Regions from separate parts of the Nonomuraea sp. NPDC049784 genome, predicted to be linked through region 4. Evidence: riboswitches for the same ligand, from Rfam matches in the RefSeq annotation. Region 4 holds a riboswitch; each other region holds the start of a gene.
What was found. Region 4 has a riboswitch for cyclic di-AMP ahead of AB0J09_RS44125 (NlpC/P60 family protein). Riboswitches for the same ligand answer to the same signal wherever they lie in the genome.
Positions count from the first base shown of each region.

Region 1: linked by a shared signal. The riboswitch ahead of AB0J09_RS07195 (hypothetical protein) and the one ahead of AB0J09_RS44125 (NlpC/P60 family protein) in region 4 are both predicted to bind cyclic di-AMP.
Region 2: linked by a shared signal. The riboswitch ahead of AB0J09_RS16490 (GH25 family lysozyme) and the one ahead of AB0J09_RS44125 (NlpC/P60 family protein) in region 4 are both predicted to bind cyclic di-AMP.
Region 3: linked by a shared signal. The riboswitch ahead of AB0J09_RS33275 (CHAP domain-containing protein) and the one ahead of AB0J09_RS44125 (NlpC/P60 family protein) in region 4 are both predicted to bind cyclic di-AMP.

Region 1 is NZ_JBFAMX010000017.1:31,684-39,540, reverse strand. It holds gene AB0J09_RS07225 (hypothetical protein) at 1-372, opposite strand, end outside; gene AB0J09_RS07220 (STAS domain-containing protein) at 476-799, shown strand; gene AB0J09_RS07215 (rod shape-determining protein) at 812-1,813, opposite strand; gene AB0J09_RS07210 (hypothetical protein) at 1,936-2,070, shown strand; gene AB0J09_RS07205 (hypothetical protein) at 2,219-2,356, shown strand; gene AB0J09_RS07200 (DUF5302 domain-containing protein) at 2,498-2,698, shown strand; cyclic di-AMP (ydaO/yuaA leader) riboswitch at 2,865-3,000, shown strand; gene AB0J09_RS07195 (hypothetical protein) at 3,189-3,863, shown strand; gene AB0J09_RS07190 (alpha/beta hydrolase) at 3,901-4,746, shown strand; gene AB0J09_RS07185 (aminotransferase class III-fold pyridoxal phosphate-dependent enzyme) at 4,817-6,031, opposite strand; gene AB0J09_RS07180 (carbohydrate kinase family protein) at 6,028-6,945, opposite strand; gene AB0J09_RS07175 (TetR/AcrR family transcriptional regulator) at 6,992-7,576, shown strand; gene AB0J09_RS07170 (class II aldolase/adducin family protein) at 7,651-7,857, shown strand, end outside.
Region 2 is NZ_JBFAMX010000064.1:2,191-10,047, reverse strand. It holds gene AB0J09_RS16500 (right-handed parallel beta-helix repeat-containing protein) at 154-2,133, shown strand; gene AB0J09_RS16495 (hypothetical protein) at 2,562-4,826, opposite strand; cyclic di-AMP (ydaO/yuaA leader) riboswitch at 5,410-5,552, shown strand; gene AB0J09_RS16490 (GH25 family lysozyme) at 5,565-6,341, shown strand; gene AB0J09_RS16485 (glycosyltransferase family 2 protein) at 6,484-7,143, opposite strand; gene AB0J09_RS16480 (NAD-dependent epimerase/dehydratase family protein) at 7,140-7,857, opposite strand, start outside.
Region 3 is NZ_JBFAMX010000212.1:8,176-16,032, reverse strand. It holds partial or broken gene AB0J09_RS33290 (LysR family transcriptional regulator) at 1-77, opposite strand, end outside; gene AB0J09_RS33285 (alpha/beta hydrolase) at 136-948, shown strand; gene AB0J09_RS33280 (YoaK family protein) at 943-1,638, opposite strand; gene AB0J09_RS33275 (CHAP domain-containing protein) at 1,871-2,545, opposite strand; cyclic di-AMP (ydaO/yuaA leader) riboswitch at 2,558-2,695, opposite strand; gene AB0J09_RS33270 (Gfo/Idh/MocA family oxidoreductase) at 2,812-3,765, opposite strand; gene AB0J09_RS33265 (aldo/keto reductase) at 3,785-4,606, opposite strand; gene AB0J09_RS33260 (hypothetical protein) at 4,705-5,649, shown strand; gene AB0J09_RS33255 (DUF6716 putative glycosyltransferase) at 5,652-6,827, shown strand; gene AB0J09_RS33250 (polysialyltransferase family glycosyltransferase) at 7,037-7,857, opposite strand, start outside.
Region 4 is NZ_JBFAMX010000384.1:712-8,568, forward strand. It holds partial or broken gene AB0J09_RS44100 (Clp protease N-terminal domain-containing protein) at 1-813, opposite strand, end outside; gene AB0J09_RS44105 (Lsr2 family protein) at 1,914-2,246, opposite strand; gene AB0J09_RS44110 (RDD family protein) at 2,764-3,252, opposite strand; gene AB0J09_RS44115 (RDD family protein) at 3,362-4,813, opposite strand; gene AB0J09_RS44120 (amino-acid N-acetyltransferase) at 4,899-5,468, opposite strand; cyclic di-AMP (ydaO/yuaA leader) riboswitch at 5,744-5,893, shown strand; gene AB0J09_RS44125 (NlpC/P60 family protein) at 5,899-6,942, shown strand; gene AB0J09_RS44130 (LuxR C-terminal-related transcriptional regulator) at 6,957-7,169, opposite strand.

The sequences.
Region 1 (7,857 bases), on a different contig from region 4:
CAACACGGAAATATCCTGATCCCCGTCCCGCAGATCCAGATCGTCGACCACCTTGTCGTACCCCATTGCCTGGAGCCGTTCGAGAAGTCCCGCGGAGGCGTCAGTGAGGTCGCTCTCGGCGCGGAAGTACCGCCGCACCTGCCCTGGCACGCAGGAGCCGTCTTCATCCCGCGCGACGGGCGACAAATGAAGGTCGGAGGCGCTGAGCAGAGCGGTGGCATCGGAGTCGAGCTGCCGGGCGGCCTCTTCGAGACTGGGCAGTCCGGACGCCGTCGCGCAGGCCGTCATCGCCGCGACACAGAAGAGCACCGCGGAAAAACTGTGACGGCGGGCGCGCACGATCGGACCATATCGGAGATCGTCCACGAACACCCGGTAAACGGAACAGAAACCTCTGCGGACCTGATCCGTATAAATCATCTTTTCATGGGCAGAGGCACTACTTATCGCGATAAGGAGTCACTAGCGGAGCAGGATGACCTTCGAAACCAACGACCAAGCTCATGTGACGCCCATTTCGCACCCTTTCGGCCTACGCGTAACCGGTGAGATCGACTACGGCAATCACCGTCTCCTTGCCGGAGCCCTCCAGCGCGCGATTCGCGAGGGCGGCGATGAGATCCACCTCGACCTCGGGGAACTGGCCTTCATCGACGTGGCCGGGCTGCGCGTCATCGTGACGGCCGCCGCCCGATTATCCCCGCCGCGCAGGCTGATCCTCGACCCGATCTCTCCCGTGGTACGCCGCCTCCTCGCCGTAACGGGCTGGGAACGCATCCAGGGCCTGCGAATGGGCTGAGCGGATGGGCGGTCACCTGTCCGGCACGGCCCAAGAGAGGCCGCTGCGGAGCCGGGCGATGAGCCCCAGGTCGTCCACGAACCGGCCCAGGCCGAGGGCCACGCACTCCAGCGGCCGTTCCGCCCTCCGTACCGGCATTCTCAGCGACGCCCGCAGCCGCCGCGCGAGCCCCCGCAGCAGCGCGCCGCCTCCTATCAGCACCGCGCCCCGCCCTCCGAGGTCCGCGGCCAGTTCGGCCGGGCACCGCTCGACCGTCTCCATCGCCGCCCGCACGATCGCCTCGACCGGTTGCCTGGTCGCCTCGTAAATCTGCTGGACGGGCAGCCGTACCTCGCGCTCGTGGCCGGTGTCCGAGTCGCGGGCGTGCACCGTCACGTGCCGGTGCGTCGGTTTCCACTCTGCGCCGATGTGGCGTTTGGCCGACTCGGCCTCGTGCTCGTCGAGGAGGAGGCCGTGCTCGTGTTCGACCAGGCGCACGATGGCCCTGTCGACGGCCTCGCCGCCGCCTGGGACGGCCGTCGTGGACACGGCGGCCCCGGACGAGAGGACGGCGATCCTGGCCGAGTCGCGCCCGATGTCGATCACCATGTTCCCGGCGACGTCGTCGACCGGCAGCCCGGCGCCGAGCGCCGCCGCGAGCGAGTGCGGGACCAGAACGATCCGCCTGGCGTCCGCCTCGAACGCCACGTCGCTCAGCGCCGTCCGCTCGATCGGGGTGGAGCTGTCGGGCAGCGCCATGACCAGGCGTGGCCTGGCGAACGGACGCCGGTGCACCTTGCTCAGGAAATGCCTGACCATGCGCCAGGTGAGCTCGCCGTCGGCCGGCAGGCCGCCGCTGACCGGCCGGCACGTCTCGCCGTCGGCCGCGTCCGCGCCGTACGCGATGACCTTGCCGGTGCGGTCGTCGAGCATGACCGCCGAGGGCTCGTCGAGCACGATGCCCTTGCCCCTGGCGTAGATTCGTGTGCTCGCGCCTCCCAGATCCAGCGCCAGGTCACGGCCCAGGAGGCTCATGGCAGGACCGGGGGCTTGACCATCATGCCGGGTGTATTTCCTGAGCCGCTCCAACCCAACACCAGGAACTGAACGGTTCCCCTTTACCCTGCGGGCAGCACACCCGACGCCAGGAGGACCCAGTGCTCGACTACGACCTCGAGGCCGAACACTATGACGAGACGCAGGGTGGCCTGCCGCGCGCCAGGGCCGCCGCCGACGCCGTGCGGCTTGCCCTGCCCTGCTTTGTAGGAGTGCGATACCCGCCCCCGACCTGAACTGAAGGCCGAGGCATCCTCTCTGGAGAAATTCCGGCAAACATGCCGCTCGCCCTTTTGCTGATCGCAATCGTCGTGCTCCGGCTCCTGAATCGGCCGGGCACTGGGGGGTGGGCGTCCCGACTAGGCCGGCATCGCGATCCTCACCGTGGCCATCGGCGCGCTGCTGCTGACGGGGAAGGGTCTGGACGGGCACACCTGGGCCGACGCCGCCGTGGCCTGGCCGCCGCGCACGCCTCCGCGGCGGCCGTGGTCATCCCGTCGCTGGGGGTGGTGGGAGCGCTGATCGCCCTCGTGGCGTTGGTGGCGATGCCGGGCAGGCGGCTGGACGCGCCGGCGGTCTCGCAAGGCAGGGTCGAAGCCGGTTTCGCGTCGTAAGCGGGGCCATGCGAAGCTGTGAGTTGTCCCCAACACCTTGGAGGTCCTCATGGCGGATACACCGGAGCCGGAAGTCAGCGAAACTCCCGAGGACGAGATGAAGCGCAAGTTCCGCGAGGCGCTGGAGCGTAAGCGCAACCTGCACGCGGACTCGGGCGCGGGTGGCAAGGGCGGCGACCCATCGAAGATCCACGGGGCGCACGGTCCGGCTGCGAGTAAAAGATCGTTCAGGCGCAAGAGCGGCGGCTGAGGCTGGATTTTCAGGGGGTACGGCACTGCCGTACCCCCTTTTTTCTTTGTACGGGAAGGTAGATCTTCTGCCCGTTTCATGACGAAGTGTTTGCGTATGTCCGGAATGCGTGGTTAGAGTGTTGCCCAATTCACAGCCGGTGGCGTGGACCTCACAGAGGAGGAACAGCTGGCTGGCGCCGAATCCCGATCACTCGGGAACCGGGGACCCACCGCAAATGGGGTGAATCCGACCAAGCGTCGGTAGGGCATCTCCACGCCCGAACCCGCCAGCTAACCCGGTAGGCGAGATGGAGAGGACATATGAACGACTTGAACGACCGCGTCGAACTCCCAGACAGCGTGATAGCCGCCGCTTCCTGAGCGGTCCCTTCCTCAGGCTCGTTTCGCGCTCTGCGTAGCTTCTCCCCCCATTGTCAGGTGCTTTGCCCTGCTACGCCCTTTTTCGAGCGAGCGAACCTCCCTGCCCCCGTCGCGAAGGACTTAAATTCATGTCTGCACGTTTTGGCCTGCGTTCTCTCGCTCTGCTCACCAGCTCTACCGTGTGCGCGCTGACCTGCGCCGGCACCGCGGCTCACGCCGACTCAAGCACTGGCGAGAAGGTCCTGCTCAAGGGCTCGACCACCGCTTCATACTTCTGGGACGACTCCTCCGGCCGCGCCGGTGACACCGGCCTGCCCGCCAGCGGCAAGCCCATGCAGAAGGGCCTGGCCGCCAGCCCGAGCTGGCCGCTCATGACCGAGGGCTACGTGGTCTACGAGGGCAAGAAGCTGCCCTTCTTCGTCGGCGACCGCGGCCCGGGTGTGCCCTCCAACAACGGGGTCATGCTGGACCTGGACGCCAAGACCTTCGCGGAGCTCACCGGCGGCACGTTCAACTCCGACACGCTCGGCGTCGACGGCAACGGCGGCGAGGGCCACATCAAGGTCGACTACGTCATCACCAAGTGGGGCCAGGGTCCAGGCAAGAAGAACTACCCGGTCCCGTTCTCGACCGGCGCCTGGGCCGAGGAGGACAACAACCCGGCCGAGCCTCCCGCGGCCAGCGAGGCCGTGCCCGCACCGCTCTCGAAGAGCACGGCCGCCGTCGTGGCCGGCGCCGTGGCCGTGGCGGGCGGCAGCGTGGCGCTCACCAGCGAGCGCATCCGCAACCTCATCAAGATCTGACTTTACGGGCCACCACCAGAATGTCATTCTGGTCCTCGTGACCACCCGTGTAGCCGCGAACGGCATCGAAATCGCCTACGAGAGTTTCGGTTCGCACGAGGGCCGTCCCCTGCTCCTCATCATGGGGCTCGGCGCCCAGCTGATCCACTGGGACGAAGGGCTCTGCGAGCTGCTGGCGGGGCAGGGACACCACGTCGTACGGTTCGACAACCGCGACGCGGGCCTCTCCACCCACTTCCACGACAAGGGCGCTCCCGCGCTGGGGGCGCCCTCGCCGTATCTGCTGGACGACCTGGCCGATGACGCGGCGGGGCTCATGGACGCCCTCGGCTGGCCCGCCGCGCACGTGGTCGGCGCCTCGATGGGCGGCATGATCGCCCAGGCATTGGCCATCCGCCATCCGGACCGGGTGCTGACCCTGACCTCGATCATGTCCACGCCCGGACCCTCGGTGGCCCCGCCGACGGAGGCCGCGCTCGCCGTCCTCCTGGCCAGGCCCGCTCCCGACCGCGGATCCGTCATGGCCCAGGCGGTGCGGACCTGGTCGGTCCTCGGCTCGCCCGGATACGAGCTGGACCCTGAGAGGATCACCGAGCTGGCCGGGCTGGCGTTCGACCGCTGCTTCGACCCCGACGGCACGGCCCGGCAGCTCGCCGCGATCATGGCCTCGGGAGACCGTACGGCACTGCTCACGGGCCTACAGGTGCCCACGCTGGTGCTGCACGGCGAGGCCGACCAGCTCATCCCGGTCGCCGCCGGCCACGCCACGGCCGCGGCCGTCCCCGGTGCCCGCCTGGTGACCTACGCAGGCATGGGCCACGACCTGCCGCGCCCGCTCTGGCCGTCCATCGTGGACGAGATCACCAAGCTCACCGCCACCTGAACCCCTCTTTCCGGCCCTCCCGCCGCACTACGGGGCGGCGGGTCACTCGTGGCGTGTGCCGCCAACGGGATTAGCCGAAGTGGGCACGGGTCTCCGAGAACGCCTGATCCGTGCCCTCCAGAGCCTTCGCCACGTCCGCCTCCGTGTGCGCGGCCGACATGAACCAGTTGTGCCACGGGTGCAGGTAGACCCCGTGCCGCAGGCAGGCGTCGCTCCAGTACATCGCGACGGAGAGGTCGGCGTCCCCGTCGAAGCTGAGCCACGGGATCGTCACCGGCCCCGTCTGGTTCACCACGAACCCGTGGGACTTGGCCTGCGCGTGCAGCCCCTCGCGAAGCTGCGTGCCGGCCCGCTCCATGGCCCCGATGCCGTCCGTGTCGCGCAGGGTCTCGATGGTCGCCTTGGCCGCCGCCATGGCGACCGCCGAGAACCAGAACGAGCCGGTGGAGTACAGCGTCTGCGCCGGTCCGCGCAGGGCGTCCGTGCCGGTGACGGCCGCGAACGGGTGGCCGTTGGCCATGGCCTTCGACCAGGCCGTCAGGTCAGGGCGTACCCCATAGGGCTCCCAGGAGCCGCGCAGGTCGATCCGGAACCCCGCCCGCACGTCGTCGATCACCAGCGCCGCCCCGAGCCGGTCGGCCAGGGCGCGGGCGCCGCGCGCGAACGCGGGCTCCACCAGCTCCTGGTCCTCGAACGAGTCGTGCTTGAACGGCGTCACGATGATCGCCGCCACGTCCCCCTCCACGGTCGCCGCCGCGGCCTCCAGCGACTCCAGGGAGTTGTACGTGAACTCCACCAGGTCCGCCCGCTCGTTGGGTGTCGTGCCCGACAGGGACGGCGTGCACCAGGGGTCCGCCCCGTGATAGGCCCCATGGGCCATCAGCACCTTGGTCCGGCCGGTGGCGGCCCTGGCGACCATGAGCGCCTGGGTGGTGGCGTCGGTGCCGTTCTTGGAGAACATCGCCCAATCGGCGCTGGGCACGGTGTCCACCAGCAGCTCGGCCAGCTCCACCATGATCGGGCCCGGGCCGTTGAGGCAGTCGCCGAGCGCGGCCTGCCTGGCGGCGGCCTCCTCCACGCGCGGGTGTCGGTGCCCGAGCACGACCGGGCCCCAGCTGCACATGAAGTCGATGTACTCGCGCCCGTCCACGTCCCACTGGCGGCAGCCCTCGCCGCGTTCGAAGAACTGCGGGAAGCCGGGGGCGAAGAGGGCGGCGTTGAGGTGCCCGTACATGCCGCCGGGGACGACCTTCAAGGCCCGCCGGCGGAGTTCTGCGTCGGTCATCCGAGGATCCTTAGAGTCGAGTCGAGGTCGGTGAGGCCGGCGTCCGAGCCGAGCCCCGTGGCGACGCGGGCGGCGGCGGCCGTGCCCCAGCGGGCCGCGGTCAGCACGTCCTGCCCGTGCAGGAGCCCCGTCAGGAAGCCGGCGCAGTACGCGTCCCCGCAGCCGGTCGTGTCCGAGACGTCCGTCTTGATGGCGGGCACCGGCTCCGTCCCGTCCGGAGTGACCACGAGGCTGCCCGACGCGCCCAGCGTGACGAGGACGCCGCGCGGCCCGTCCGCCAGCAGTGTCCGAGCGGCCTCCTGGACGTCGGAGCAGCCGGTCATGAGGAGCGCCTGCGACTCGTTCGGCAGCACGTAGTCCACATGCGGCAGAAAAGCCCGGGCCATTCCCAATAAATCCGGCATCTCCGAAAGGAGGTCCATCGTGATGGTGGTGCCCGCGGCACGCACCGAGTCCAGGAGGGCGAAGAAGGCCGGGTCGCCCAGGCCGAACGTGACGTCCATGCCGCCCAGGTGGATCGCGCGCACGCCGCGCAGCACCTCGGCGTCCAGGTCCGCGTACGTCACCGTGAGGTTCGCCCCGGGCACGTGGAAGCTGGGCCGCCCCCCGTCCGGTCTGATGGGCAGGATCGAGGCGGCCGTCTGCTCCCCGGGCCTCCGCACCAGATGCGAGGCGTCCACGCCGCGCTTGGCCAGCACTGCCACCAGGAAGTCGCCCAGCTCGTCGTCGCCGATCGCGCCCATGGTGACCACGGAGTTGCCCAGCTTGACCAGGTCAACGGCTGTCCCGGCGGCGGCGCCGGCGGCGGTGAGGCGGATCTGGTCCACCAGCACGGTGTCCTGGCCCTCAGGAATGTGCTCGACGGGCCTGGCGAGGATGTCGACGATGTGGACGCCGACGGTGGCGACGGTCATAGTCTAAATAGACAGACGTCCGAATAAAAAGTCAATGGAGGAGCCGATGCCCAAGATCGTCGATCACGACGAGCGCAGGCGCGAGGTCCTGTCAGCCGCCCGCCGGGTGATCGTCAGGGACGGCATCGACGCCGCCACCACGCGGGCCATCGCCAAGGAGGCCGGATACTCCAACGGCGTGCTCGCCCACTATTTCGCCGACAAGGACGAGATCCTGCTGTCGGCGCTGCGCCAGTCGCACCAGCGCATCCGAGACCGGCTCACCCGCAAGATCGAGGGAGTGAGCGGGCTGGCCGCGCTGCGCGAGCTGCTGCTGGACAACCTGCCGCTGGACGCGGAGCGTACTCAGGAGACCCGGCTGGAGGTCAGCTTCTGGAGCCGCAGCCTGGCCTCGGACCGCCTGGCGGAGGTGCAGCGCACGGAGGCGGCCGAGCTGCGCGTCGGCGTACGCGACCTGCTGGGGCAGGCCCGCGCGGCCGGCGAGCTCCGCACGGACGACAACCTGGACGACCTGACCGAGCACCTCCTCGCCCTGATGGACGGCCTCAGCCTGCACCTGCTCCTCTACCCGGGGCGGCTCAAGCGCGTCGACATCGAGCGCCTCATGCTCCAGGCACTCGACCGCCTGTGAGGGAGCGCCGTCGCCTCACGGAGTGAGGCCATGAACATTGCTGTAATTCGGACGACCGACTACATTCGAAACGCATGAGCCTGCGCGAGCAGTTGTGCGACTACGGCCGTCGCGCCGTGGAGCTGGGCCTGGTCATCGGCACGTCGGGCAACCTGAGCGTGCGCGAGGGGGAGCTGGTCGCGGTCACGCCCTCGGGGGTGGCGCTCGACCGGCTGACACCGGAGATGTGTCCCGTCGTGGACGTCGAGGGCCACCTGGTGGAAGGCGAGCTCCAGCCGTCC
Region 2 (7,857 bases), on a different contig from region 4:
TGTCTATCGCTGTCCTTGATCAGCAGGATGCCGGCATCGGCCCTGCAGTCCTCTCAGTGTTTGATCTAGAGGGTAGGCGTGAGCTCTGACTACAGTGGCGACGGCTGGCGGTCGAGTGCGGCCAAAGCTGGTCAAAACTGGAGGAGAACAGGAATGCGAAGAACCTGGCCAGTGGCGTTGGCGGCCCTCGCCACGGTTGTCATGGGCGGCGCGACGCCGGCGAGTGGCGACGCGGTCGATCCGGTAACCGATTCGACGACGGCAGCGGTCTGCGGCAGCTCGTCGCTGAACGGCCCGGCCACACCGCCCTCCGGCGCGGTCGTGGTCCCTGCGGGCGACAACAGCGGCGTGGACTTACGCCAGGCGAACACCACGTACTACTTCGAGACCGGCACGCACACGCTGGGCACCGACCCGTACTCCCAGATCATGCCCGGCGACGGCGCGACGTTCATCGGCGCGCCCGGCGCGGTACTGAACGGGCAGCGGCTGAACCGGTACGCGTTCACTCAGCATGCGACCGGCGTCACGATCCGGTACCTGACCATCACCGGGTTCGTCGCGCCGCGCGATGAGGGTGTGGTCAACCACGACTCCGGCGATGGCTGGGTCGTGGAGCACAACACGATCCGCGACAACTCCGGCGCGGGGCTGATGGCCGGGGCCACAAACAAGATCAGTGGCAACTGCTTCAAGGACAACGGGCAGTACGGCCTGAACGCGTATAAGTCCGGCAACACCATCACCGGCCTGGTCGTGGCGGACAACGAGTTCACCGGCAACAACACCGAGGACTGGGAGCACCAGGTCCCTGGATGCGGATGTACCGGTGGCATGAAGTTCTGGGCGGTGAACGGTGCAGACGTGACCGGCAACTGGGTCCACGGCAACCACGGGCCGGGGGTCTGGGCGGACACCAACAACAACGACTTCCTCATCGAGGACAACCTCATCGAGGACAACGACTCGCTCGCGATCTTCTACGAGATCAGCTACAACGTCGTGATCCGGAACAACACCATCCGCGGCAACGCCTGGGCCTCCGGTGCCGAGCGGGCAGCGAAGGGCGACCCGTTCCCCGAAGCGGCGATCTACCTGTCCGAGGCGGACGGTGAGCCCCGCTTGACAGCGCGAACCAGCAAGATCGAGATCACCGGCAACCTGTTCGAGAACAACTGGGGCGGGATCACCGCGTGGGCGAACGCCGACCGGTTCTGCAACAGCCCAGCCTCAACGACCGGCGACTGCACGCTGATAGTCGGGCCGACCAACACCTCACAGTGCTCGGCTCCTGCCATCGCCAGCGAGCCGCTCTACACCAACTGCCGCTGGTGGACGAAGAACGTCGACATCCACCACAACACGTTCGCCTTCGACCCCAGTGCCGTCAACGGCGGCTGCCCAACGCAGTACTGCGGGCACATGGCCCTGCTGTCCAACTGGGGCACGTACCCAGACTGGTCCCCGTACAAGGGCGCCGTGATCCAGCAGTCGATCGTCCACGAATCGCACAACTCCTGGCACGACAACACCTATACAGGGCCGTGGCAGTTCAGGGTCACCGACATGGGCAGTCGCATCTCGCCCGGGCAGTGGGTCGGCCCCCAGTACGGCCAGGACGCCGGCAGCACGTTCGACGGCGGCACGCCCGTCCCGCCGTCGATCACCGAGCAGGACTTCGAGTCCGGCTCGACCACCTCGCCCTACGCCCCGTGGTACGGGGCCGGTCTGGCGCATCAGACCGGCGACGCGCATGGTGGCACGGGCTCGCTGCAGATGACCAGCACCCAGGCGTCTGGCAGCGCGGTGGCGCTTGACAACTACCCCGGATACAGCGGTGTGGTCGCCGGTACGAGTTACCACGTGTCGCTGTGGTACAGGGAGGCCGTGGCGACCATGCCTGCCGTCACGTGGAATGTTCGGTGGCGCGACGAGTCCGGCACGGTGCTGCGTACCGACGCCATCTCCCTGGCCCAGAAGACCGCCTGGACCGAAGCAGCCGGCACGTTCACCGCGCCCGCGGGCACGACCCGCGTCGACTGGACCTTTGTCTGGAACGCGAGCACCGCCGGGCCCGCGTTCCAGATCGATGATCTGGCAATCCGTACCGGGGAAGCTCAAGCAAAGACCTGAAGAACATGAGCCCGGTGACGGCGCTCCGCCCGCCTTCCTGAAACGCTACGCGCAAACGTGCGGCTGTAACACGGAAAACATGTTGCAGCCGCTCTGATGGGAGCAACATCCCGAGAAGGCGCGTGAAGCACCCGTCTTGAGGTCCCGGGACCGAGGTGCGGAAGGTACGCATCAGCTATCCGGACGGCACTTCAGCGGAGCCTCCGCTCGGGCCGCCAGGCGGTCCCGGCGGCGTCCGTTGGTTCTCCACCGAAGTGAAGTCTCGCCCGTTCAAGCTCTTCGCCGAAATGCAGGACGGTACGGTCACCGGCACCGTACAGCGCGTCCCCTCGGAGCGGTGACCGGAAACGATCCGTTCGCGAGAAGCAGGCCGCCGGCCACTCCCCAGCGGTCGCGTACGTTACTCGACCAGATACACAGCGTTCTGGTCACACGGGGACGTCGACGCGCCAAGCGAGCACGCGGCCGTAGTGAGACTGGCCGTACACGTGCAGGTTCCCGCGGACAGTCGCCGCAGCGACGGAGCATACCGGGCGGGCGAACGCGCCAAGGATGGCGAGGCGGCGCTGGGAGGCGGCGTCCCACAGCGCCACTGTGCCGTCCTCGGTCCCAGTCACCAGCAGGACCCCGTCACCGTGCTCGACCAGACTCAGGCAGGTGACGGTCGATGTATGCGGTATCCACTCCCGGCGTTCCCCGATGGTGGCGTCCCACAGGTGCACGTACCTCCCGCTGCCGACGGCGAGTACGTCAAGATCGGCGATTCGGCCCATGGCCAGACCCTCGCCGGCGTCGTCCACGCCGAGCGCCCGGATGTGCCGGCCGGTCAGCGGGCTCCAGAGGTCCACCTTGCTGCCGCACCTTGTGGCCAGCACCGGCTGATCCCCGGCCCTGCCGAAGGCGCTCTCGCTCAGCGAGAACCCCCACCTGGGCAGCTTGGCCACGCGCTCCTGTGTGACCGGGTCCCACACGTCGGCGCCGGCTGCGAGCAGCGCCCGGCCGTCGGCCTCGCCGAAGGCGAGAGCGGTGGGTGAGGCGTGATCCATGCCGCCGAAGGTGACCTGGCCACCCTTGGCATCGCCCTTCCGGGTGATCCCACGGATCTTGCTCAGTGGCTGCCACAGCATGGTGCCGTAGGCGGCACAGCCACTGCTCGCGATGTACGGCCGACCGGCCACATTTCCGGCTGCCAGTCCTCGGCAGCAGTGGTCATAAGGCGAGATGTCGCAGTCGTGGCCGCGGCCGCTCTGGCGGCAACCCACCGAACCGATCTTCTTTCCACTCGCCGCGTCCACCAGGAGCACCGTGTCACTGTGCGTGCCGACGGCCAGCGCGGGCACGCCCTGCACTGTGGTGAACAGCGCCAGCCCCGACCCGCCGTAGCCGGTCCGCCGGTGTCTGTGCGGCGTCTGTGCGTCCCAGACCTGCACCGTCCCGTCGAGACCGGCCGTGGCCAGGCAGAGGCGTCCCTCCAGGCGCCCGAAGGCGGCGGCCGTGATCAGGCGGGTGTCGGCGTCCAGGTCGACGTCCGTCTCGTGGCCCGGGTGCCAGATCACGGCCTTGGCGGGCCGTTCCCACGCCCCGACGGCTCCGGTGTGGTTCGCCACGAGCATCACGTTCTGCCCGGCGTGAGTGGTCATGGTCACCGGCCCCTGGTCGCGGTCGAACCCCTGGCTGGGGGTCCTGTCGCCGAGGTTCTCCAGTTTCAGGTAGACCACCTCGCGGCTTTGCACCGTGTAGCCCGGCGGGTGTTCGATCCGGACCACCACGGCGACTTCGGGCCGCCCGCTCCATACGCCCACGAGCAGGGGCGGAGCGAACCCGTCCTGCTCCATGTCCTCCCAGACATCGCTCGGTTCGGCGGTCCCCAGCTGCTCGCCGGTGGCGACGTCCCACACGTACAGCTCGTAGGGGCTCAGAGAGGCCAGTACGGTGCTCTCGCCCAGCTTCGCCACCGCGAGGTCGAGTATCCCGTCCCTCTCCTCCGCACGCAGCTCTCGCACGAGCTCGCCGGTGGCCGGGTCCAGCAGGTCGACGCGCCCGTCCTCGTCTTCGGCCGGGAAGCCGCGGTTGTCGAAACCGATCGCCACGGCGAGCAGCATCCGCCCACCCTCGGCCTCGACGAAGGCCATGGCTGTCGGATGGCCGCCGGTCGTGTCACAGGTGAACCCGCTCGCTCCGGTGAGCAGGTCCCAGGTGCGGATCGTGCCGTCGTGGTCGCCGCCGGCCAGCACCGGGCGGCCGTCCACCACGCCGAACGCCAGGGCGCGGACGCTCGCCGTATGGCCCTCCAGGTCCGGCCCTGACTGGTCGAACGCGTCGCGAAGCCGTACCACGTGGTCGTCGCCGCCACTGGCCACGAACGTGCGTCCCTCGAACTCGCCCATCGCCACCGCCCAGACCGGGCCGTCGTGGCGGGCCGTGCACACGTGGAAGGCCGTGGGCCGCTCGCCGGTTTCCCATGCCAGAGTCCATGTCCCCGGCCCTATCACATCGAATGCTGTCAGGGCTTCCGGTTCCTCGGCAGCGGCGGTCGCGCACAAGTACTCGAGCCGTTCGGGGCCGGGTAGAGCGAGAAGCCGCGGGAGCGCCCGGCGATAGGCCCGCAGCAGGGCCGGTGGGCACGATCCGCCGAGCGCGCCGCGGAGGAACGCCGGACCGGCTTCGTTCAATAAGGTGAGATCGAGCGTCATCGGCGCTGTCCCTCCTTTTGCTCTCGATCGGAACCGAGTTTGGCGAGCTTCGCCAAGTTCTCCGGCAGCCCGCCGCGCCCTGATCGCCCGGAACGTGCTCGGCGTCCAGCGACAATCGGGGCTTTCGCTCGGGCGATCCGTCCGGCCTCGGCCGGGTGCCGGCGCAGGTAGCCCTCGATGGCGGTGACGAACCGCGGGGTGAGCGCCAGGGCGCTTCTTCGAGGACTCGCGTCACGATTACCCGTGGAATGATGCCAAGTCACAATAGCAACGTACGGGTGATTCGCCCCATGTGTTGACAACCGTAGGCCTTCGCAGCGCGACACATGCTTTCGTCCGTAGCGGTGAGCGGGGCCCGGAAGAGGCGGCCCTCAAACTTTACCGAGCCCGAAAACCCTGACAGGCACGGCATTTCAGTACCGTTCAGCGGCCGATACACGCAAATCCCATTTTGCCCTACTTGCACTATCTATGGATAGATGCCTATCTTTTGCCTAATCAAGGCATAGATGGGACGACTTTCGCCGCATCGTTGCCGCTTCGTTGACCGGACCGTGCGCTGCCCTCAGAACTCTTCGTGGACAGCGTTCGGCCGCCGAATCCGCGCCTCGCGGAGCCGGGGACCCACCTCTTGGGGTGAATCGGACGCCAGCCCAGGCTGCGCCCGTAGGGCACTTCCAGGCCCGAACCCGTCAGCTAACCCGGTAGGCGGCATGGAAGCAAGGAGTCAATGCCGTCATGCCCAAGCCTCGGCTTGCCACAGTCGCCCACGCCCTCAAGAATCACTTCGATCCCCTCACCCAGCGCCTCAGCTTCGTCGTCGCCGGTGCGATCATCGCCGGGACCGCCGCCGTCGCCAGCGTGGCCGGCATGGCGCTCGCATCCTCCACGGAGAACGGCCCTGCGCACGCGGCTCAGCATGAGACCGGATCTCTCACGTATGGCCTGGACATCTCCAACTACGAGCCCCAGTACGACTGGAACGCCAGCACGGCCAAGTTCGGCATCATCAAGGCCACGGAAGGCACGAGCTTCCGCGATGCCTCCTTCGCCAGGCACTGGCTCCAGCTGGGCAAGAAGGGGATCGTGCGCGGGGCCTACCACTACGGCCACCCCGGCAACGACCCCGTCGCGGAGGCCGAGCACTTCCTGTCCGTGGTGAACTCCCAGCCCGCCAAGCCCGGCGACCTGCTGGTCCTTGACCTGGAGACCACGGACGGCAAGTCCGTCACCGAGGTCAACACCTGGGCCAAGACGTGGCTGTCGTACGTGAAGGCCAAGACCGGGATCACCCCGATGTTCTACAGCGGCTGGAACTTCGCCAACACCTACGGCAGGGGCCTGGCCCAGTACCCGCTGTGGGTCGCCCACTACAGCAAGGCCAAGGGATCGATCACCCCGCCCGCCGACTGGAAGTCCTGGACCATCCACCAGTACACCGAAACCCCCATCGACCAGAACGTCTCCGCACTGACCGCCGACCAACTGCGCAGCCTGGGCCGCCGCGCTGCCTGATCGGCGCCTGGAGCGCCTGGTACGGCAAGCGCGGCGAACGGGCCACCTCGCCAAAGCCGCAGCAACCACCACGGATCCACGAAGGAACGCTGCGAGTCCTTGAGCCGCACGATTGCGCCGTCCACGCCTACCTGTGGCTGCGTCACCTCATGTGTTCGGCCATGACCCGCCGCATGTCGGAGGCGGCCCGCAGGGTGCCCCGGACGGTGCCGGTGACCTTGGAACGGCCCGTTCTGCGCAGGTAGTCCACCTCCACCTCCGCGATCCGCCACCCGGAGGCGGCCGCGCGCAGCACCATTTCGAGCGGGTAGCCGAACCGGCGATCGTTCAGCCCGAGCGCCAGCAGCCGGGACCGTCCGGCGGCCCGCATGGGCCCGAGGTCGTGCAACGGCGCCCCGGTGCGGCGACGCAGGCCGCGGGCGATGACGGCGTTGCCGAGCCGGGCGTGCCAGGGCCAGGCGCCTGCCACGCGCGGCCGGCGGGCGCCGAGCACCAGGTCGGCGTGGCCGCCGATGACGGGTTCGGCGACTCTCGGGAGCTGGCGGGGGTCGAGGGAGGCGTCGGCGTCCATGAAGCAGACCACCTCCGCGCTCGCGGCCAGCAGCCCCGCGTGGCAGGCGGCACCGAAGCCGCGGCGCGGCTCGTGTACCACACGGGCGCCGAGGTCGCGGGCGACCTCTGCCGAGCGGTCGGTGGAACCGTTGTCGACCACCAGGGCACGGTATCCGTCGGGCATACGACCGAGCACCCAGTCGAGCGCGGCCTCCTCGTTCAGGCAGGGCAGGATCACCTCGACGGTCATGACCACGCGAACTCCTTCATGCCCGCCTCGAACCCGATCTCGGCGTGGAAGCCGAGCTCGCGGCCTGCCCGCTCGGGAGAGGCGACGATGTGGCGGACGTCCCCGAGCCGGTAGCCGCCGGTGATCTGCGGGGCCGGGCCGCCCCGCTCGGCGGCCAGTGCGGCGGCCATCTCGCCGACGGTGTGCGGGGTGCCGCTGGCGATGTTGTAGGCGCGCGGCTCGCCGGGATGCGCGGGCGCGAGGGCGGCCGCCAGGTTCGCCCGGGCGACGTCGCGTACGTGCACGAAGTCGCGGAGCTGGCCGCCGTCTTCGAAGACCTTCGGCGGCCGTCCCGCCTCCAGCTCGGAACGGAAGATCGCGGCGACGCCGGCGTAGGGGGTGTCGCGGGGCATGCGTGGGCCGTAGACGTTGTGGTACCGGAGTGCGACGACGCTGCCGCCGGTCTCCCTTGCCCAGTTCGCGGCCAGGTGCTCCTGGGCGAGCTTGCTGGTGGCGTAGGCGTTGCGCGGATCGAGCGGCGCGTCCTCGGCGATGGTGACGCAGCGGACCGGCATGCCGCAGTCAGGGCAGGCCGGGTCGAACCGGCCCCGCTCCAGGTCCCCTCTCGTGCGCGGGCCCGGGCGCACCCGGCCGTGCCCGGGGCACTCGTAGGAGCCCTCTCCGTAGACCACCATCGAGGAGGCCAGCACCAGCCGCTCGACCCGATGGCGCGCC
Region 3 (7,857 bases), on a different contig from region 4:
CCGGTGTGGTCGGCGGCGGCGGTGAAGCCGCCGTGCTCGGCGACCGCGACCAGCACCCTGAGCTGCGCCAATGTCATGCCGACATACCTTAGTTGGTATTTGACCATAGGTAGGGCAGAACATCATGGTTATGCCATGTCCGAGCGAATGACGATCGAAGTCGACGGCCGCATGGCCAGCTATCTGACGGCGGGCGAGCGGGGCCCGGTGGTGTTGCTGCTGCACGGCACGTATTGGAGCCGGGTCTGGGAGCCGGTGATCGACACTCTGGCTGCGGCGGGGTTGCGGCCTGTGGCGGTCGATCTGCCGGGGCTGGGCCGTTCCGAGGGGGAGCTCACGGCGGAGACGGCGGCGGTGCCCGCGCTGGCGGCGTGGGTGGGGCGGTTCGCGGCCGCGGTGGGTGCGCAGGCGCCGCTGCTGGTGGCGGGGCACGACATCGGGGGTGCGGTCGCGCAGCATCTGCTGGTCGAGTCGGAGGTACGGCGGCTGGCTCTGGTCAATTCGGTCACGTACGACTCCTGGCCGGTGCCCGGGGTGGCCCGTTACCGGGATCCCGCTGTGGTGGCGGCCACGACCGTGGAGGAGTTGCTGGCCGCACGCCGCAAGGCCGTCACGACCGCGCTGGCTCGGCCCGCCTCCGAGGCGGAGTTGGCCGGCTACCTGGAGCCGTGGCACGACCCGCGGGTCGGCCGGTCCTGGATGGCCCTGGCGGGCGCGGCCGACAGCCGCTACACGCTGGACCTGGTGCCCGCGCTGAAGGCCGATGAGACGCCGAAGCTGCTGGTGTGGGGCGAGGACGACACGTTCCAGGAGGTCCGGTACGCCGAGCGCTTCGTCGCCGAGGTCCCGAACAGCACGCTCGTGCGCATTCCCGGGGCCGGGCACATCCCGATGGAGAACGACCCGGCGGGGGTCGCGCGGGCTCTGGCGGATTTCTTCCTCTCATGAGCTCCGGGGGCCGCGCCTGCGGGCTGCGAGGGCGACGATCGCGAGCAGGACCAGGGCGAGCGTCAGCGCGGGTGCGGGGCCGATGTTCAGGTGCAGCGTGGCGCCGGCGAGCGCGCCGAGGAACATCGCCGCGACGGAGGCGAACCGGCGGAAGGCCGCCCGCCCGGGGGTGTCGGCGGCCAGGCCCGTCAGGGTGGTGGTGAGGACGTTGGTGACCAGGTCGGGTACGCCCAGCGCGCGTACGGACGCGTTCTGCAGGCCCATGCCGCACGCGAGCAGCGCGATGAGCGCCGCCCTGGCCCCGGCGGTGTGGTGTCCGGCCGTGAGGGCCACCACGAGGCCGGCCGCGACGAGGACCGCGTGCACGGTGGTGGCGATGGTGAACGCCCGCCGCGCGTTCCCCACCTGCCTGGTCAGCAGGCCGGAGCTCCACGCTCCGGCACCGAAGCAGGCGAGGGACAGGGGAGGGGCCCATTTCGACAGGTCTCCGCCGCCAAGGAGGGCGAAGCCCAGGAAGACGGTGTTGCCGGTCATGTTGGCGACGAAGACGCGCCCCAGGCCGAGGTAGCTGACGGCGTCCACGATTCCGGTGACCATGGCCAGGAGGATCAGCAGGGCGGGCAGGACGCCGTGTGGGTTTCCGCCGCGGGGGAACAGCCCGTCGGCGGCCCACTGGAGCCCGCCCCTCACGGCCGCTCCGCGACGACGGCTCCTGGGCGTGGGCTGGGTCTCATGGCGGCTCCTTGGCGAGGTTCGCGCGTGGCTCTTCTCGCGAGCCTGCTTCCCTCGGGTCTTCCCAGGTGGCGGGCCGCTCATCCGACTCCGGCGCGGACTCGGAGGCGCCGGTGCCCAGGCGCTTCACCGGTGGAATGCGAAGAGCGCGCGCCCCTTTCGGGGCGCGCGCTCGTCTAGCGCAACAGGGTCAGCCGGCGTACTGCGGGTAGCCGTAGCCGACGACCTGGGACTTCGGACGCACGCGCTCTTCGACCTTGCCGTTGCCGGTGTTGCCTTCGACGGTCGAGATGGTGCCGTCGCCGTTGTCCTTCTCGACGAACCCGACGTGCTGGATGTCGTCGAGGCTCTTGCTGCCGCTCCAGGAGAAGAACACGACCGCGCCGGGCTTGGCGACCGTGCCGAAGCGATGATTGGCCGCGAACCACTTGGCGTGGGTGACGGTGTAGGCGTCCCAGCCGATCTGCGGGCGGGCGCCGGTCTGCTCGCCGACCCAGGAGACGAACATCGAGCACCAGGCGGCGTTCACGTAGTCGGCCCGGCTGCCGCCGTCACGGGCGATGGTCTCCGCGGCGCGCTGTGAGTTGGCGTACCACCTCTGGTACGGGGTGCCGCCGCCGTAGGCGTTCTCGGAGGTGCCGACCTGGGACTTGGCGAGCGCCAGGACCTGGGAGGCGGTGACGTTGATCTTGGTTTCCCGGGACTTGGCACGGTTGTTGTCGTGAGTAGCTGCGGTGGCCGGCTGCTTGTCCGCGGCGGAGGCCGCGGTCATGTGGGCGCCGAGCCCGGAGGCCAGGACGGTCGCGCCGAGCGCGGCTCGGACGATGTTGGTCTTCGTGGCAGCGGTAATGCGGAACTTGGCCATCGAGGGGGTTACTCCTTGCTTCCATGCCGCTTACCGGGTTAGCTGACGGGTTCGGGCGTGGAAGCTGCCCTACGGCACCGAAGTGCCGATTCACCCCATGGGACTTGGGTCCCCGGTTCCGCCCGGAGGCGGATTCAGCGGTCACAGGACGGTCCTGTGATGTGTGTCGCGATGGTCGGACATTGCCGGACAAACCGGACGAATGTCTCAAGAATGCCTCAAATGTAATGCATAAGGCAAGAGGCTACAAATCTGTAACGACCCAGCTAGGCGAGCTGCCTGCGAGCCGCGGCCAGGAGCCCCATCATGGCAAGGGACTCATCAAGCGGCATGACCGAGCTTTCGGTCCTGCCTTCGGCCGTCGCGGCGCGGACTTCGCGGAGCTCTCCGGCGTATCCGTTGTCCGCCGGATCGAGCACATGCTCCTCCGGCTCCATGGAGCGCCCGGAAAGCAACATCCGCTGCGGGGCCCAGAACGGCGCCTGGACGTCCGCCCGCATCTGAGTACCTACAACACAGGCATGGTTCGGGTAATTCCCGAGCAACGAGGTCTCTACGAGAGCCCGCCTGCCGCCGGGGTAGAGCAAGACCCCGGCCGCCTCCGCGTCCACGCCGTTGGGTGCCAGGGACCCGGTTATCCGCAGGTCAGAGGGCATGCCGAGGAGTAGCTGAGCCAGGCCGAACGGGTAGATCCCCAGGTCGAGCAGGGCCCCGCCGCCCAGCTCCGGCGCCCACAGCCGGTGCGCCGGATCGTAGGGCTTGGCGAAGCCGAAGGAGGCGTGCACGGAGCGGATGTCGCCGAAGCGCTCGTCGGCCGCGATCTTCTGGATGAGGGGGTTGAAGCGCATCCACATGGCTTCCATGAGGAACACGCCTGCCTCGCGCGCCAGCCGTACCATCTTCTCCGCGTCGTCCACGGTGGCGGCCAGCGGCTTCTCGCACAGCACGGCCTTGCCCGCGGCGATGGCGGCCTCGGCCACCTGTAGATGCTGGGCGTGCGGCGTCGCGACATAGACGGCGTCCACGGCCGGATCGGCGCACATCTGCTCATAGGAGCCGTACGCCGACTCCGCGCCCAAAGTGGCGGCCAGGGTCTGCGCCCGTCCTAAGTCCCTGGACCCGACGGCGGCCACCCGCATCCCCGGCTCGGCCACGATGGCCGCTCCCACAGTCCGCGCGATACCGCCTGTCGCCGCAATGCCCCACGCAAAATCCCGCACACGGGAGATCGTAGACGAATCACATCATGTCGAACGTGTCGGGATCGGGACCGAAACGCCGGCCCCTGTTCAGCGCGCCGATGGCGGCCATGTCCTCGGGGTCGAGGATGAAGTCGAACACGTCGATGTTCTCGGCGATCCGCGACGGGGTCACGGACTTGGGGATGACGACGTTGCCGAGCTGCAGGTGCCAGCGGAGCACGATCTGCGCGGGCGTCTTGCCGTACTTGCCGGACAGCACGGCCAGCGCGGGGTCGTCGAGCAGGCCCTTGCCCTGGCCGAGCGGGCTCCAGGCCTCGGTGAGGATGCCGTTGGCCTCGTGGAAGGCGCGCATATCGCGCTGCTGCAGGTACGGGTGGAGCTCGATCTGGTTGATCGACGGCACGATGTCGGTCTCGTTCATCAGCCGGGTCAGGGTGTCGATCGTGAAGTTGGAGGTGCCGATGGCCTTCGCCCGCCCGTCACGGTAGATCTTTTCCATCGCCTTCCACGCCTGCACGTACTTGTCCTGCTGCGGCACCGGCCAGTGGATGAGGAAAAGGTCGATGTAGTCGAGGCCGAGCCGGGCCAGGCACTCCTCGAAGGCCGCCTCGGCGCGTCCGTGGTCGGCGTTCCACAGCTTGGTGGTGACGAACACCTTCCGGCGCGGCAGCTCCGATTCGCGCACGGCCTGGCCCACGCCCTCCTCGTTGCCGTACGCGGCGGCGGTGTCGACGTGCCGGTAGCCGGACTTCAGTGCGGTCGTGACGGCCTGCGCGGCCTCGTCGGCGGCGACCTGCCAGACGCCGTAGCCGAGCTGCGGGATGTGCACGCCGTCGGCGTTGAGCAAGAGAGAGTTCATAGCCTCCATTGTTCACGTCGCGTTTCTGAGGGCTTAAGGCGGCGGGGCTAGCTTGAAGCGGTCGTGAACGGGCCATCACCCGGCTGGGAGGAGCAGGAGTGGTCGAACAGGCGTCGGCCTGGGTGGAGTCTCCGCTCCAGATGCTGTGCGCCGTCGAGGCCCACCACGCAGGCTTGCTCGGCCCCAAGACGGTCGTCGTGCCGCGCTCGGGTCTTCGGCCGCTGAAGGCCACGCGCCGGGAGCTGAGGTCTCTCGGGCTGCCCGACGGGCTGGAGCTCGCCGAGCCGCGCGAACGCATGCCCAGACGCGTGCAGGCCGTCGGCGACGCCTTCTCCGGCAGGGTGCAGCTGCGCTGGCTCACCTCGCGTCCGGGCCGCATCGTGATCGTGGACGACGGTCTGGCCACTCTCCGGCTGCTCGAGCTGCTGGCCGCGGGGCCGTACCGGCCGCTGCTGCGGGCCAGGGCCCAGCCGACCAGGCTGCGCGCCGCGCTGGGCCTGGCGGCCGCGCTGCGGCTGCGTCTGAGCGACGTGTCGGTCTTCACCGCCCTGCCCGTCGACAAGCCGCTGGAGGACGCGGTACGGCGGGCCGGGATCGATCTGGTACGCCACCAGTTCGCCTGGCTGCGGGCCCAGCCGCCCAGCGCCGAAGGGCCGGCGGAGCGCACGGTCGTCCTCGGCACCTCGCTCGTCAGGAACGGCCTGGTGCACCGCGACCACTACCTGCGCTGGCTGACCGACCTGGCCGCGCGCGAGCCGCTGGCGTACTACCCGCATCGCCGCGAGGACCCCGTTGACGTCGCGCTGATCCGGGAACGCCCGGGGATCACGGTTCACGACGCAGGTGCGCCCGCCGAGCTGACGCTGCGCGGCCTGGACGCGGGCCAGCGCGTGCTCAGCCTCCCCTCGACCGCGATCACCTCGCTGCGGGTGCTGCTCAGCCCGCGCGGTGTCGCCGTCGAGCCCGTGGAGGTCCCCGAGGACTGGTGGACCAGCAGGGCGGCCCCCGCCCTTCGTTCGCATCTGACGGGAGTGTCCGGTTGAAAGTGTTGGCGGTCGCCGACTCCGACTCGTACCTGAAGTGGGCGGCCTGCCTGCTCGGCGACCTGCCCGGGGGAGGCCCAGGGGGGGACACGGCGGAGCTGGTGGTGGTGCGTACACCTATCACGCCTTCGCCTGAGCAGATCGCGGCCGCCGTGGGCGGCGGCGTCGAGCCGCCGCCGGTGCTGTCGGCCCGGTCCGTGCGGCGGCTGGCCGAGCGTACGCAGCCGGACGTGGTGCTGGTGGCCTGCACGGGGCCGGTCGTGGACGTGCTGGTGGCCGAGGTGTTCGCGGGGCTGCGGCCGCGGCCGGTGTTCGTCAGCGGGCTGCCGGGCATCTCGGTGCCCGCGACGGAGAAGGCGTGGTTGTTCCGCAGCGGGTGCGACCTGTTCGTGGTGCACAGCGAGCGGGAGGTGGCCGAGTTCTCCGAGATCGCCGCCAGGCTCGGCGGGGGAGGGGCGGTGGGCCTGGCGAGGCTGCCGTTCCTGCGCTCTGAGACGGTCGCCGGGGGCGGGAACCGGATCGTGTTCGCCACCCAGGCCAAGGTGCCGCGCGGGCGGGAGGAGCGGGAGCGCATCCTGCTGGGGCTGGCCGAGCTGGCCCGGCTCCGCCCCGACCTGGACGTGGTCGTCAAGCTGCGCGCGCTGGAGGACGAGCGGCAGACCCACAACGAGCGTCACCACTACCAGCGGCTGTGGCGGGAGATGGGGGAGCCGGGGCGGCTCTCCTTCCAGGCGGGCTCGATGCACGACCAGCTCGAGCGGGCGGCCGGGTTCGTCACGGTGAGCTCGACGGCGGCGCTGGAGGCGATCGCGCTGGGCGTGCCGTCGCTGGTGCTGAGCGACTTCGGCGTGAGCGCCGAGATGATCAACCTGGTGTTCGAGGGCAGCGGGCTACTGGGCACGCTCGACGACCTGGCCAAGGGCGACTTCCGGCTTGCCTCGCCCGAGTGGTGCGCGGCCAACTACTTCCACCCGGCGGAGCGCAACGACTGGGCTCGGCTGCTGACGGGGCTGGTGACGGGCGGGCCGCGGGTGCCCGCGGCCTCGCTGCTGGACGGGCCCGAGCACGCGGCGGCACGGCGCCGGGCCCGGCTCCGGGTGGAGGTGCACCCCTCGATGCTGCGGGCGGGCTACCGGGCCAAGCGCCGGATGCGGCGATACCTCAAGGCCCTCGGCTGACCACCCAACCCCGGCACCGCGGTCGGGGTGGCCTGGGCGATTGACCCGCCCCGGACCCAGCACCGGGGTCGGCGCGGCCCCGCCATCCTTCCGAAGGACCGCAGCCCCGGACGGTGGGAGGCAGCCAGCCCGTCGTCCCGGGTTGAGGCCCCTGTGGGGAGGGCGGTCGTGCCGGCGCGAGTGGCCATCCCACCGGCCGGGGTCGCGGGTCAGATCGCGGAGCGGATCTTCCTGCGGAGCCGGGTGAGCGCGGTCGGCTTGGTCACCAGGCCCAGGGTCTCCAGGCGCTTGCGCTTGAAGTAACGCGCGTCGAAGTCGATGCTCGCGGGCCGCAGCTCCGGGTACGTCTCGGCCTGCATGCAGTAGCCCACGGCGCGCACCAGCCCGCGCAGGTCCACCGCCGGTGGCGGGGTGATGGCCCCGTCGGCCGACAGGCGGGGCAGCAGCGCGTCCACGATCGTGACCGGGATCCGGTTGCTGTTCTCGTAGGGAGCCAGCCGGTCCAGCACCAGGTCCGTGCCGTACGAGGCGACGGGCAGCCCGAAGTAGCGCTGCGCCGTCAGCAGCCCCGTGGAGAAGCACCCCACGACGAGTTCTGGGCGCAGCGCGGCGAAGCACACCTCGGCGGGCACGCTCTCGGGGGCCACCGACAGCCGCACGCCCAGGGGCTCGGCCGCGGCCCGCAGGAGCTGGGCGTGCCGCCGCCCGGCGGCCGGGTGCGGCTTGAAGACGACGTCGGTGTGGCCGCGGGCGGCCAGGGCACGCAGCATGGTCTCGTGCAGGGCCGCCTCCTCCTCCGGCGTGACGATCTCCAGTGCCGACAGGTACTGGCCGAGGATCATCGCCCGCCCGTGCATCATGTCGGGCGCGGTGGCGGTGACCTCGTCCACGATCGACAGGAACCGCTCGTCCGGCAGGATCGACGGCGTGACGCCGTACTCGCTGAGCAGCAGCGGCACCAGCCCCGGCACCAGGTCCAGGTGGAGCAGCCGCTCGATGCGGCGGAAGATCTCAGCGGGCAGCGGGTCGC
Region 4 (7,857 bases):
CTCCTTGAGCACCTTCTTCAGACGCTCTTCGAAATCACCGCGGTAACGGGAACCGGCCACCAGAGCACCGAGGTCAAGCGTGTACAGCTGCTTGTCCTTCAGCGTCTCGGGCACCTCACCCCTGACGATCTTCTGCGACAGACCCTCGACGACGGCGGTCTTGCCGACACCGGGCTCGCCGATCAGAACCGGGTTGTTCTTGGTCCTCCGCGAGAGGACCTGCATGACCCGCTCGATCTCCTTCTCACGGCCGATCACCGGATCCAGCTTGCCCTCACGGGCCGCCTGGGTCAGGTTGCGGCCGAACTGGTCGAGCACCAGGGAGGTCGAGGGGGCCGACTCCTGCGGACCACCCGCCGCGGCCGGCTCCTTGCCCTGGTAACCGTGGAGCAACTGGATGACCTGCTGCCTCACACGGTTGAGATCAGCTCCAAGCTTGACCAGCACCTGGGCGGCCACACCTTCACCCTCGCGGATGAGCCCGAGCAGGATGTGCTCGGTGCCGATGTAGTTGTGGCCCAGCTGCAAAGCCTCACGGAGCGACAGCTCGAGGACCTTCTTGGCCCGCGGGGTGAACGGAATGTGCCCCGACGGAGCCGACTGGCCCTGGCCGATGATCTCCTCGACCTGCTGGCGCACACCCTCAAGGCTGATGCCGAGGCTCTCCAGAGCCTTGGCGGCCACGCCCTCACCTTCATGGATCAAGCCAAGAAGAATGTGCTCAGTGCCGATGTAGTTGTGGTTGAGCATCCTGGCCTCTTCTTGGGCCAGGACGACAACACGCCTCGCTCGGTCGGTGAACCTCTCGAACATCTCGTCGCTCCTCACAGAGCGGTCAGTCAGGCCGGTAAATCCGGTCCCGTCATCCCGCATGCTAGCCCTGGCTCGGCGAACCGTGCCCACTGCCGCTGACACGCTCTATAGCAGAGACGTTCCCCGAGAGCAGGGCGTTCACCCTCCATCCAACTACTGTTCGGGGGTGACGTGTTCCCGATACGCCGCAAGCGAACGATGTTTAAGACGCTTCTCGGAAGCGTCGAAAAATTGCCCTCGCGACGCATACGGACCCACACGGATCGGCCATCGGACGCGCCGGAGCGGAGTAGGCGTTGGGGACCGCCCCTTCGCCCGCACATCTCAGATGCCGCGTCCGTATCGTTACGCAATCATCCTATGTACGGGAGGCCCCCCCGTCCAAACGGCCGTGCTACGCCCTGAGCACAACGCGGCACGGACCGCACACCGCGGGAATCACGCCATCTGGTCAGCCCGGTTACCGAGTTCATCTCGCATCATGAGATCAATCCTGCCCCGAGACGCCACATTCGCCGCACTTCTGTGCGCCCGAGATGGCAGGGCATTGTGCGCACATGCCGGGGAACGGGGTTTGTGCGAGCCATGCTCGGGTTAGCAGGTTTACCCGCCGCCGGGAGCCGGCAGGGCCGCCGGTATTGCCCGGAGCCGTCCATCCCGCCGGTCGCGGGTTTACTTACAGTAGCGGTGCCCGGTTTACGTTCGGAGAGATCATCGCTATAGACGCGACCGTGGTCGGAGATCGCCTTCAGGCGACTTCCGGCTATACGTCACCGTGATTTACGGCGATGGCGCGTTCCATGAACGTGGCGCCCACTCGTGACGTACGGCCGCGAACGTACGTTGAATGAGGTATAGCCCCGTGACTGACTTTTCGGGAGCAGCACGGGGCGTAACCACATATGCGGGCGCCCGCCGGTGAAACGGCGCCGGCCCATGGACCGGCACACCCGACCAAAACGCCCGCATATGTACGACGTGGAAGATCGCCATCCGGGCACGCGGCATTCGAGAACCGGCCCCAGATACGATCATGCGCTTATGGCGGCCGCCGGGGTCCTAGGCGAACGGCATAAGCGCATGGTCGATAGGCGACTCGCTCAGTGAGCCGCCTCATACTTCTCGACGACCGTGGAGGCGATCCGCCCGCGCTCGCTGACCGGCAGGCCGTGAGCCTTGGCCCACTGCCGGATCTCGGAGCTCTTCTCGCGGCTCATCGCCCGGCTGCCGCCGCGACCGCGGCGACGCGTGGAGACTGCGCCCGCCCTGCGCGCGTGCTGCACGAAAGGCGTGAGTGCGTCCCTCAGCTTCTTCGCGTTAAGGTCGCTGAGGTCAATCTCATAGGACGAGCCGTCAATAGCGAAGCTGACCGTCTCATTGGCCTCGCCCCCATCGAGGTCATCGATGAGAATCTCCTGGATCTGCTTGGCCATGTACGCAATCCTTTCGCGGAGCATTGTTTCATTCGCCTGCCCAAACATATACCCGGAAAGGCGCGGAGACAATTCAGCGCTGCGGGGATTCGGCTGACTGGCCGATCAGTTCTGGCTCCTCGGCCTGATCCTCACGGTTTCGGCGACCTCCGAGGACCTCGGATCGGACCAACTTCACTACGCCAAAGATGAAGGCGCCGCCCACCACCACCGGGGGGATGAGCGCTGACAATACGTCTGTAAGGGCTTCCATTCGTCCTCGCCTCCACGGCTAGCGGGGTTTCGGGGGCGCATTATATGGATGGGAGCGCGACCAGGAGGGGCACCGGGACCCTCGTGACGCACAAGGTGTCTACCACCCAGACACGACCATAGCGGCGCACAGATGCCCCACGCGTCGCGGGGGCGCCAACATCCGGCAGCCCGGACGCCCCATAGCCTAATGCCAGTCTCTCCAGACTCCTTACCGGATCAAGGGAAAATTTTGAGAATTGGCATCCCGCCTGGGGCGGATGGCTCACTGAAGATCTTTTACGACGCGCGTTCCAGCTAGTCTGTCGTGCGGCCCCCGCTCCAGGGGCTTGTCGATCAGGATGAGCAAGCCCACACAGAACAGGAGCATTCCGGCGAGCAGATTGACCACGGGAATGCCCATCAGCATGACAGGCCCCGGATAGAGCAGGGACCGTTTGAGCAGCGCGCCGGACGGAACATCGTCCGGGGCCAGGCGAATCCTCATGATCGCCTTCCCGAACGTCCTGCCGCGCCTGGAATGGGCCCACCAGTCGTAGCCCACATAACCCAGCCCTGCGGCGAGCCACGCGAACACACCGGGCAGTCGGCCGTCGAACACCTCCAGCATGCCTACAGTTCGGAAGATGCCCCATAGCGCGATGAACAGAATGTAATAGAACACCCCGAAGACGAGCGCTTCAATCGCTCGGGCGGCGAGCCGTTCCCACCATTCCGCGGGCAGCGCGTCCGCCCACGACGGCGACCCGGCCATAACTCCCACCTCGCGTCATCAGCGACCCAGGCCCCCATTTTGGTACGCCCCCCGCACACAAAACAGGGGCCGGCACGAAGCCGACCCCTGCTTTTACCTGTCGCGTGAACTACTTGATCTTCACCACTACGGTCTTCGCGAACTTGTCGGCGAACGTCTGCTGCAGCGGCTTGTCCCACAGCTGCGAGGCAGCGTTCAGACCCGTGCCGATGACGCCGAACAGCGGGCCAATGATCGGGATGACGCCGAGGAAGTACCAGCCCCAGGTGCCGGCCGCACGCTTGAGCGCCGCGTCGGTGGCCAGGCCGCCGGGCGGCATCCCGGCACCGACCGGCACGACCTTGATGCCCATGACCATCTTCCCAACCGTCTGGCCGTTCATCTTGGTCATGAAGAAGTCGTAGCCGACATACAGCAAGGCCAGGAGGAGATACTGAACGAGCGCAACCAGGAAGCCGCTCAGGATGCCGGTGGTAAGACCCGTGGCGGAGTCGTAGCCCACGGCGAGCAGGCCGACGACGATGCTGATCACCGTGTAGAGGATGCCGAAGATGACGCCGTCGATGATCCTCGCCACCAGGCGCTGCCACCACTCCGCCAGCGGGGCCGGCGCGCCGGGCGGCTGGACGCCCACCGGACCCGGCTGTCCGTAGGCCTGACCGTAGCCGGGCTGCCCGTACTGCTGCGGCTGCCCGTAAGCCTGGCCGTACTGCTGCTGGTCGCCGTACTGCTGGCCGTAGCCCGGCTGGGACTGCTGCTGACCGTACTGGGGCTGACCGTACTGCTGCTGGCCATAGTCCGGCTGGCCCGGCTGCTGCTGGCCGTACTGGGGCTGCTGACCGTACTGCTGCTGCCCGTAGTCCGGCTGCGACTGGGCCTGCTGACCGTAACCCTGCTGGCCATAGCCCTGCTGCCCGTAGTCCGACTGCGGCTGCTGGCCGTACTGAGGCTGCTGACCATAGTCCGGCTGCGACTGGGCCTGCTGCCCGTACTGCTGGCCCGAGGGCGGCTGCTGGCCGTAGCCCTGCTGCGGGTAACCGGGCTGCGACTGGGGCTGCTGGCCATAATCCTGCTGGCCGCCGTAACCCTGCTGGCCCGACTGCGGCTGCTGGCCGTACTGGGGCTGCTGGCCGTAGCCCTGCTGGCCCGGCTGCTGCTGGCCGTACTGGGGCTGCTGACCGTACTGCTGCTGCCCGTAGTCCGGCTGCGACTGGGCCTGCTGACCGTAGCCCTGCTGACCGTAGCCCTGCTGGCCGTAGCCGGGCTGGGACTGCGGCTGCTGGCCGTACTGGGGCTGCTGGCCGTATTGAGGCTGCTGCTGACCGTACTGCTGTTGCTGGCCGTACTGGGGCTGCTGGCCATACTGCTGTTGCTGGCCATAGCCCTGCTGGCCGTACTGGGGCTGCTGACCGTAGGCATCGTCCGCCCGGTAGCCGACCACAGTCACGTCGGGGTCGGGCTCGCCGGGGCGGCGACCCGCGTTCTGTTGACCGTATTCCGGAGTGCCGGCGGGATTGTCGCCGGATTCGTCCTGTGGATACGGCGGCTGTCCGGTGCTCACCGTGTCACCTCGCTTCGAGTGCGCATGTGGCACGTGTCAGGACACATGCCTGTGCTGCCCAACGTATCGACATAGGTATCAACAATCACCTTTCCATCTGGTCAAGGTCCGCGTCACCCGATGTCAGGTGGAGCAGCATGCGGGTGTTGCCCAGCGTGTTCGGCTTGACGTGTTCCAGGTCGAGGAACTCCGCCACACCCTCGTCATACGAGGCCAGCAGTTCGGCGTAGACCTCGGGTGAGACCGGTGTGCCCTGGATCGGGCGGAACCCGTGCCTCGCGAAGAAGTCGACCTCAAAAGTGAGACAAAATACACGTCGCAGACCCAGATCTTTAGCGTGCTGGATCAGCGCGGAGACAATCCGGTGGCCGACGCCCATCCCCCGGCACTCGGGGTCCACGGCCACCGTGCGGACCTCCGCGAGGTCCTCCCAGAGCACGTGGAGCGCGCCGCAGCCGACGACCTGCCCGCCTCGGTCGGCCACCCAGAACTCCTGTACGTCCTCGTACAGCGTCACAGTGGCCTTTTCCAGGAGCCGCGGGCCCGCGCCCGCGTAGGTGTCCACCAGGCGCCTGACCGCGCGCACGTCGGGCGTGCGGGCTCGCCGGACCACCACCGCGGTCTCGGGCGTTGTCAGTTCGGCCACCTGCTCCATGGCACTCCAGGGTACAGATCTCATTACGGCTCGGCCCTAACTCCCATGTCTCGGCCCATCCTGTTACATCCCGTGGCCAGATGAGCACGGAGCTTGCCCCCAGTCTCGTTTGCGCGAAAGGACGGACATAGAGGGCATAAGGTCTGTTCTGCACAGGTGATCACGAGATCACCTTGTGACCCTTCGGTTGTGAAACCTCTACAGACTTGGCAGTTCTGGTTGAGCACGAACCTGGAGTGCATTAGTGTCCAGCGACAATGTTCCCCGCGTGCCGCGCGGGAGACACGCTCAATTCCCGAAAGGGGAGCCGGGGATCCATCGGTGGCGACCTCCAGCGCCACCACAGGGGTGAGTCCGAGTCTCTCGGTAGGGCTGCTCCGGCCCGAACCCGTCAGCTAACCCGGTAGGCGTCCAAGAGAGGAGCTGGTTGGTGAAGCGCACGCGCAACGGTGGGGGGAAGTCGGCGGGCAAGCACGCCCGCCCTCCGGAACGGGCACGGCGCCCGCGCCACTTCGGTGTGGTGAGTCTCACAGTCGCCGCGCTGCTGTTCGCCATCCCCGTCGGTTCGGCGTCCGCGGACCCCAAGCCCTCGTTGAAGGAGCTCGCCAACCAGGCCCAGGAGCTGCACACCCAGATCGAGACGCTGACCGAGCAGTACAACGGCCAGCGGGAGAAGCTCAAGACGGCCAAGAAGGCCTCTGAGGTCGCGCAGAAGACGCTGACGAGCAGCGAGACGGATCTGGCCGCCAAGCGCGCGAAGGCCGCCCTGCTCGCCCAGAACGCCTACATCACGGGCGGCTTCACCAAGACTCTGGCGTTCGCGACCTCCGAAGATCCCGAGGAGTTCCTCAGCCGCGCCGCGACCTCGTACGCACTGGAGCAGGAGCAGGGCGAGGAGATCAACCAGCTCGCCAAGGCCATGGACGCCGCCGCCCGTGCCAAGGCAGGCGCCAAGGCGCGCATCGACGAGGTCCAGAAGATCGTCGACGACCTCCAGTCCAAGCGCGACAAGATCACCAAGCTGGTCACCAAGGTCGAGAGCAGCCTGTTCAAACGGGCCCTCGGCGAGGCGGGGCAGCCAGGCACGCGCGCCGTGCGGGTCAACCTGCCCATCGCGGGCAGCGGCAAGGCCGCAGAGGCCGCGCGGTGGGCGCTCACGCAGCAGCTCAAGCCGTACGTCTGGGGCGCCGAGGGCCCGAGCTCCTATGACTGCTCCGGGCTGGTCATGGCGGCGTACCAGCGGGTGGGCATCTCGCTACCGCACTACACCGGCGACCAGTGGACCGCGGGCAGGCACATCTCCCGCTCTGAGCTGCGGCCCGGCGACCTGGTGTTCTTCTACAGCGACCTGCACCACGTGGGCATCTACATCGGCGGAGGCATGATGGTGCACGCCCCGCAGACGGGCGACGTCGTACGGATCTCGGCACTCGGCAGGCGGCCCTTCGCCGGCGCGGTGCGCATCGCCGACTGAGACTTCCCGCAGCACTAGATCAGCTGGCGACGCGCGGCCCAGGCCACGGCCTCGATCGCCGTGGCGACGCCGATGCGGTCGCAGATGCCCCGTAATCTCCGGCGTACCGTGCGGCCGCTGATATCCAGACGTCTGCCCACCCGATCGACCGTGACTCCCCTTGCCAGCTCCGCCAGCAGCGCCAAATCAGCATGGCTTAGCTCAACGCCTTCAGTGAGCACATCCATCGGGAGCCCTCCCCCAACAGCAGAACTCGGACCTCACAGATGGGCCAAAGCCGCTCCTCGCAGACGGTAAACGCATCCTGGAAAGGTCGTCAAGCATGACAATCGCCGCACTTGACGAGCGCTATTGACATGATCCGTTATATATGACGCACTCGCGATATGTCAGAACGCCCAGCCTCGGATGAGTGATCTCATTGAGCCTTCCCATGTGCCATCAATGGGATCTTCGGACGTTGCCGATTTTGATCTGTTCGGCGCGGAGTTTCGGTGTGATCCATAAGCCGGTCATTGCCGTCTGAGCGTGCGATGCGCGATCTTCCGCTTGCGCGGCAGCCACCAATCGCTCGCTTCGTACGGCGCCGGCACTCCATTCGAGAGATCCAGGTCAAGCCGTTGAAATGGCAGGCAGGATCGACGTACTGGATTATTCGGAGCCGCATGCTCCGATTGGCCTACGGGTAATCGAGTGGCCGCTGCCGGACTGCTCGCGCCACCGCCCGGGGCCGGCGGCCCTGTTTCCGGGCGCGCGTACCCGGTGTCCGATATGGCGATCACGTCGGCGCTAGCAGGGCTTCGGGCGCTTGCGGCGCTGGAGGGGAACGCTCGCCGGCGGCCTTGACCCGATGCTGACAACTGCCCTCGTATCGGTAACCGGCGTGCCGGAAGGCAGCTTCGCGACCACTTTCTG